Linked DNA regions of Phenylobacterium zucineum HLK1. The protein of the gene in region 1 interacts with the protein of each later gene in a pairwise test. Links are inferred from orthologs where the notes say so. Each region holds a gene or a part of one and is shown in the gene's direction. Other genes may lie near its edges.

Region 1 (3,824 bases):
ATTGAAGACACAAGAGCATACTGCGGGAGGATTTCGATGGACGCCCAATCCCAGTGGACGGGCCTGGACGCGGGCCGCCTGGAGCGGATCACCGACCACATCGAGCGCAACTACATCGAGCCGGGCAAGATCGCCGGCTGCCAGGTGAGCGTCGCCCGGCACGGCCACCTCGCCTACTTCCGCTCGTTCGGGCTGATGGACCGCGAGCGGAACAGGCCCACGCGCGACGACACGATCTACCGCATCTATTCGATGACCAAGCCGATCACCTCGGTCGCGCTGATGACGCTCTACGAGCAGGGCCATTTCCAGCTCAACGATCCGGTCAGCCGCTTCGTCCCCTCGTGGAAGGACCACCGCGTCTGGACCGCGGGCGAGGGCGATACGATGTCCACCGAGCCCGCGCACCGGCCGGTCAGCTTCCGCGACGTGCTGACCCACATGGCTGGCTTCACCTACGGCGGCGGGCTGCCGGGCGTGGGCGTCCAGCACCCGATCGACCACATCTACCGCGGGCTGAAGGTCCGCTCGTTCGGCAGCCAGGACAGCATGCAGGTCTTCCTGGACAAGCTCGGCCAGGTGCCGCTGCGCTACCAGCCGGGCACGGCCTGGATGTACTCTCTGGCGACCGACGTGTGCGGGGCGCTGGTCGAGCTCATCTCGGGCAAGCCGTTCGCCGAGTACCTGCAGGAGACGATCTTCGAGCCGCTGGGGATGAAGGACACCGCCTTCTTCGTGCCCCCGGAGAAGCAGGACCGCTTCGCCGCCAACTACCAGCGGATGCCCGACAAGACGCTGAAGCTGATCGACGATCCCGAGACCAGCCACTACCTCGCCGATCCGGGGTTCAAGTCGGGGGGCGGCGGGCTCGTGGGGACCAGCGCCGACTACCTGCGCTTCTGCGAGATGCTGCGCCGGGGCGGCGAGCTGGACGGCCAGCGGGTGATTGGCCCGCGCACCCTCGAGCTGATGCACATGAACCACCTGCCCGGCGGCCAGGACCTGACCCAGGTGGCGCTCGGCACGTTCTCCGAGACCGCCAACGAGGGCGTGGGCTTCGGCCTCGGCTTCGCCTCCACCCAGGGCCAGGTGCAAACCGGAACGCTCGGCGCCGGCGACTACTACTGGGGCGGCGCGGCCTCGACGATCTTCTGGGTCGACCCGAAGGAGGATCTCTGCGTCGTCTTCATGACCCAGCTGATGCCGTCGGGGACCTTCAACTTCCGCGGCCAGCTGAAGAGCATCGTGTACAGCTCGATCATCGACTAGGCGGCCGGGCGGGGGTATAGCCCCCGCCATGCCCATGGCCCTCGAAGACTTGGAAGCCGCACTGCGCGAAGGCTTCCCCGACGCCGACATCCAGATCCAGGACCTGGCCGGCGACGGCGACCACTACCGCGCCCGCATCGTGTCCAAGGCCTTCGCCGGTCTGCCGCGCGTGCGCCAACACCAGCTGGTCTACGCCGCGCTGAAGGGCAGGATGGGCGGCGAACTGCACGCGCTGGCGCTCGAGACCTCCGCCCCCGGCTAGCGCGCCGTCCTGACACGCTTGACCCTGAGGGTCCCCGTCCCTAGCTCTTGGCCAGCCAATTTGCGCCGAAAGGGCGAGCTGATGACCGACGCTGCGACCGCCAATCCCGTGCACGAGTGGATCGCCCAGGCGGTGGCCGACCACCCCGTGATCCTGTTCATGAAGGGCGTGCCCGAGCAGCCCCGTTGCGGGTTCTCCGCGGTCGTCGTGCAGATCCTCGACCACCTGGGCGTGGACTTCACGGGCGTCGACGTGCTGCAGAACGAGCAGCTGCGCGACGGCATCAAGACCTACTCGGACTGGCCGACCATCCCGCAGCTCTACGTGAAGGGTGAGTTCGTCGGCGGCTCCGACATCGTCCGCGAGATGTTCCAGTCGGGCGAGCTGAAGACCTTCCTGTCCGAACAGGGCGTCCTCGAAGCGTGACCGCGCTGCTCGAGCCGCCGGAGGGCCGGCAGGTCTTCCGCCTGACGTTCGAGCCCACGCCAGACGATATCGACGAGAACGGCCACGTGAACAACGTGGTCTACTTGCGCTGGGCCCAGGACATGGGCGTTGCGCACTGGAAGAGCCTGGCGCCGCCCGACGCGCAGGCCACGTGGGCGTGGGTCGCCCTGCGCCACGAGATCGACTACCGGCGGGCCCTGCTCCCCGGCGAGACCGCCCAGGGCCGCACCTGGGTCTCGGGCGCGGCCGAGGGGCCACGGTTCGACCGTTTCATCCGCATCGACGGCCCCGACGGCCAGATGTGCGCCCAGGTCCGCACGACCTGGGTGCTGATCGAGCAGGCCACAGGCCGGCCGCGGCGCGTCCCGCCGTGGATGGTGGAGATGTTCGCCTGAGGGCGTGAACCATAGCGGCGGTCGCGGGTTCGGGTCCCTTAGGGGCTTCCAACCATCTGACGGCCTGTGTCGATCAACACCTTCGTCTCCGATCTCATCGCGCGCCTGGACTGGATGCCGCCCTGGATTCTGGGGCTGGTCGCCATCGCGCTCGCCCTCGCCGCCGCCCTGGGCGCTCACGAGCTGCTGGTCAGGGCGGTGCGCCGGGGCCTGCGCCGCCGCAGCGAGTTCACCCGCTCGCTCGTCATCCGCACGCGGGGGCCGGGCCGGCTCGCGCTGATGTTCCTCGCGGCGAGCTGGGTCGTGCGGGTCACCCCCATCTCGGGACGCGAAGCCGCGCTCATGCAGCACGGGCTGCTGGTCGCCTTCATCATCCTCTGCGGCTGGGTGGTGATGACGGCGCTCGACATCGCCTCGGCGATCTACATGCGTCGCTACCGGGTGGACGTGGCCGACAACCTCCTGGCCCGCAAGCACCTGACACAGGTTCGGATCCTGCGGCGGGCGCTGGCCGTGCTGGTGATCCTGCTGACCGCCGCCTTCGCCCTGATGACCATTCCGGGGGTCCGGCAGCTTGGGGTCAGCCTGCTCGCGGCCGGCGGCGCGGCCGGCATCATCGTGGGCCTGGCGCTGCAGCCGGTGCTCTCGAACATCATGGCCGGCATCCAGATCGCCCTGACCCAGCCGATCCGCATCGACGACGCCCTGATCGTCGAGGGCGAGTGGGGCGTGGTCGAGGAGATCACCTCGGCCTATGTGGTCGTCCGCATCTGGGACAAGCGGCGGCTGATCGTGCCGCTGAAGTACTTCCTCGAAAAGCCGTTCCAGAACTGGACCCGCACCACCGCCGACCTCATCGGCGTCGTCCTGCTGTACCTGGACTATTCCACCCCGCTGGAGCCCCTGCGGGCCAAGCTCAAGGAGATCGTCGAGGCCTCGCCGCTGTGGGACCGGGAGGTCATGGTGCTGCAGGTCACCGACGCCCGGGAGCGGACGATGGAGGTGCGCTGCCTCGTGGGCGCCCACAACTCGGGCGCGGCGTTCGACCTGCGCTGCGAGGTGCGCGAGAAGCTGATCGCCTTCCTGCAGGAAACCTATCCCCACGCCCTGCCGCGCGACCGGATCGACGTGCGCCCCGTCAGCGCCGACTTCGACGGCCTGCAGCCCGAGGACACGCCCCAGCGGATGCAGTAGCGGTCATTCGGTTTCGTCGGGAGGGGCCTCCTCGGCCTGGCCCGCCGCCTCGGCGTCGGACTCCGACGCCCCTTCGAGCAGCGCCCGCGCCCGGGCGGCGTAGCCGCCGCCGTGGGGATTGTTGATCACCGCGGCCAGGACCTTCCGCGCATCGTCCTTGCGTCCGACCTTCAGGAGGGCGAGCCCGGCCCTCACAGAGTTCTCCTGCACGGACGGCGCCAGGGCCCGCGCCTCCAGCAGGACGGTCATGTCATTGT
Region 2 (3,204 bases), 300 kb from region 1 along the record:
CGCCGGCGCCCTGCCGCCGCCCACGCCGAGGGGTCACGTGTTCCTGCGGCTGCCGGTCACCACCCCCTGACATGGAGCCCTCGGCCTACTTCGCCGCGGTCGCCAGCGGAGCCCTCGTCGGCCTGCTGCTGACGGTGTTCGGCGGCGGCGGATCGGTCCTGGCCACGCCGCTGCTGCTGTACGTCGTCGGCGTGCGCGACGCCCACGTGGCGATCGGCACCTCGGCGGCGGCGGTGGCGGTGAACGCGGCGATGGGCCTCTCGGCGCAGGCCCGGGCGGGCCGGGTGAAGTGGCCCTGCGCGCTGGCGTTCGGCCTGGCGGGCCTCGCCGGCTCCCTGGCCGGGGCCCATTTCGCCAAGCAGGTGGAGGGCGGGACGCTGCTTGTCTGGTTCGCGCTGGCCATGGCGCTGGTGGGCGGCTCCATGCTGCTGCCGAAGAAGAACGAGGGCGATCCGGCGGTGCGGCTCAATCCCCGGCTGGTGGTCCGGCTCGCGCCCGTCGGCCTGCTGACCGGCCTGGCCGCCGGCTTCTTCGGCATCGGCGGCGGCTTCCTGATCGTACCGGGGCTGATGGCCGCGACCGGCATGACCCTGGCCCACGCGGCCGCCTCCTCGCTGGTATCGGTGACGCTGTTCGGGGCGGCGACCAGCGCCAGCTACGCCGTCTCGGGCCTGGTGGACTGGGGCCTCTTCGCCGCCCTGGTGGCGGGCGGCGCGGTCGGAGCCGTGGGCGGCGCGCCGATCGCGCGCAGGCTCGCCCGCCGCGCGGACGTGGCCCGGCGCATCTTCGCCCTGATGGTGATCGCGACCGCCGCCTACGTCGCCTGGCGGGCGCTGACCGGGACCTAGACCATCCCCGCCTTGCGCAGCGCCTGGTAGGCCTTGATCACCCGCTGCAGCTTCTGCTCGCCCGAGCGGTCGCCCTGGTTCGCGTCGGGGTGCAGCCGGCGGACCAGCTCGGTGTAGCGGGTGCGGATCTTGGCGCTGTCGGCGCCGGCGTCGAGGTCGAGGTCGGCCAGGGCGTTGCGCTCGATCTTGCCCAGCCGCCGGTCCTCGGGCTCGGGCGCAGGGCCGCGCCGGGCGTTGGGTCCGAACAGGTCGTGGTAGTCGCGGTAGCCACCCTGGCTCCCGCCCTGGCCTTTCGCGAACTTGTGCACGAAGGCCGCGGACTCGCGGGACATCCGCCCGGCCTTCATCTCCCAGGTCGGCCGCCCGCCGGTCTTCAGCTCGTCCTCCTGGCGGCGGCGGATCTCGTCCTCGGAGAGGCCGGCGAAGAAGTTCCAGTTGCGATTGTATTCCGCCGCGTGCGGCTGGCAGAACCAGTAGTGCTCGTTGAGCATGTCGCGCGACTTCGGCGCCCGGGCGGTGGCCGCCCGCCGGCACCCGGGATGGTCGCAGGCCCGCTCGCCCGGCTTCAGCGCATGCACGTCCTCGGCCCGCAGATCCTCCTCCTGGGCGGGCGGGCGGACGCGGATGTCGACGAACTTGGGCCTGTATTGAAACGCGCCGGGCATGGGCCAAGTATGGGGTCCAGGAACTTCCCTTCAAGAATTGAACAGCGGGCTGATGGGCGCCATAATCGAGGCCATCCGAAACAAGCTGACCGCCGCGTTCGAGCCCACCCGGCTCGAGGTCGAGGACGACTCCGCGCGCCACCACGGCCATGCGGGGGCGAGGCCCGGCGGCGAGAGCCACTTCAACGTCGTCATCGAGGCCGCGGCCTTCGCCGGCGCGAACAAGGTCGCCCGCCAGCGGATGGTCTACCGCGCGCTCGCCGAGGAGTTGGCCGGGCCGGTGCACGCGCTGTCGGTGAAGGCCCTCGCGCCGGGCGAGGCGTCCTCCTGATTCGCGCGCTGCGCAGGGGCGCCAAGGCTTGTTCCGGACGGACATCCCGGTTCAGGTAGGCGTCACGAGAACGCCCGGGTTCGCGCATCGGCGGGATCACCGGGGAAGCGGAGGAGGGGCCAGTTGCGCACGACCATCACCGTCAATGGAGAGGCGCGTTCGGTCGACGTCGATCCCCGCACGACCCTCCTCGACCTCCTGCGCGAGACCCTGGGCCTGACGGGGACCAAGAAGGGCTGCGACCACGGCCAGTGCGGGGCGTGCACGGTGCTGGTGAACGGCGTGCGCATCAACGCCTGCCTCTCCCTGGCGGTCATGCACGACGGCGACGAGGTGGTCAGCATCGAGGGCCTCGGGACGCCGGACGCCCTGCACCCGATGCAACAGGCCTTCCTGACCCACGACGCCTTCCAGTGCGGCTACTGCACCCCCGGCCAGATCTGTTCGGCGGTCGGCATGCTGGCCGAGGTCGAGGCCGGTTGGCCCAGCCAGGAGACCGGGGACCTGACCGCGCCCGTCGACCTCACCGACGCCGAGCTGCGCGAGCGGATGAGCGGCAACCTCTGCCGCTGCTCGGCCTATCCGCAGATCGTGGCCGCCATCCGCGAGGTCGCCGGATGAGGCCGTTCACCTACGAGCGGGCCGGGAGCGCGCTGGCGGCGGTCCAGGCCGCGGCGGCGACGCCCGAGGCGAAGTTCATCGCCGGCGGCACCAACCTGCTCGACCTGATGAAGCTCGACATCGAGCGGCCGGCCCACCTGATCGACGTCGGCCGCCTGCCGCTCGCTGCGATCGAGGAGACGCCCGAGGGGGGCCTCAGGATCGGGGCGATGGCGACGAACAGCCAGGCGGCCGCCGACCCGCGGGTGCGCGCGCGCTATCCGGTCCTGGCCCAGGCGATCGTGGCCGGCGGCTCGCCCCAGCTGCGCAACAAGGCCAGCGTCGGCGGCAACCTGATGCAGCGGACCCGCTGCGCCTATTTCTACGACACGGCCAAGCCCTGCAATAAGCGCGAGCCCGGCTCCGGCTGCGGCGCGCTGGAGGGCCTGAACCGCAACGCCGCGATCCTCGGGCAGAGCCACGCGTGCATCGCCACCCACGCCTCGGACATGGCCGTCGCCCTGGCGGCCCTGGACGCCGTCGTCGAGACCCTGGCGCCGACCGGCGAGACGCGGGCGTTCCCGCTGCTGGAGCTGCACCGCCTGCCCGGCGAGACGCCGCAGGTGGACACCCACCTCATCCCGGGCGAGCTGATCACCGCGGTGGTGCTGCCGCCCCCGCCGCCGGGCGGCCAGGTCTACCGCAAGGCCCGTGACCGCGCCTCCTACGCCGGGGGCCTGGCCAGCGTCGCGGTGGCGGG

The links.
Region 2: the proteins of grxD (region 1) and PHZ_RS04010 interact in binary tests that used the Escherichia coli proteins (3 or more experiments, as listed by UniProt). The link is inferred for Phenylobacterium zucineum HLK1 from one-to-one orthologs.

Annotation. Positions count from the first base shown.
Region 1 is NC_011144.1:1,105,580-1,109,403, reverse strand. Bases 512-3,284 are described here. They hold grxD (Grx4 family monothiol glutaredoxin), read left to right. Parts: upstream 512-1,612; coding sequence 1,613-1,957; downstream 1,958-3,284. Other genes in these bases: PHZ_RS05450 (mechanosensitive ion channel family protein), read left to right, coding at 2,440-3,284; PHZ_RS05455 (acyl-CoA thioesterase), read left to right, coding at 1,954-2,373; PHZ_RS05465 (BolA family protein), read left to right, coding at 1,298-1,531; PHZ_RS05470 (serine hydrolase domain-containing protein), read left to right, coding at 512-1,269. Also shown: more of PHZ_RS05470, read left to right, coding at 37-511; more of PHZ_RS05450, read left to right, coding at 3,285-3,567; PHZ_RS23010 (tetratricopeptide repeat protein), read right to left, coding at 3,571-3,824. UniProt on the Escherichia coli protein: Monothiol glutaredoxin involved in the biogenesis of iron-sulfur clusters.
Region 2 is NC_011144.1:807,422-810,625, forward strand. Bases 526-3,204 are described here. They hold PHZ_RS04010 (BolA family protein), read left to right. Parts: upstream 526-1,565; coding sequence 1,566-1,844; downstream 1,845-3,204. Other genes in these bases: PHZ_RS04000 (sulfite exporter TauE/SafE family protein), read left to right, coding at 526-848; PHZ_RS04005 (J domain-containing protein), read right to left, coding at 845-1,513; PHZ_RS04015 (2Fe-2S iron-sulfur cluster-binding protein), read left to right, coding at 1,968-2,465; PHZ_RS04020 (FAD binding domain-containing protein), read left to right, coding at 2,462-3,204. In the rest of the region: PHZ_RS03995 (MBL fold metallo-hydrolase), read left to right, coding at 1-70; more of PHZ_RS04000, read left to right, coding at 72-525. UniProt on the Escherichia coli protein: Transcriptional regulator that plays an important role in general stress response. Has many effects on cell morphology, cell growth and cell division. Acts by regulating the transcription of many genes, including dacA (PBP-5), dacC (PBP-6), ampC and mreB.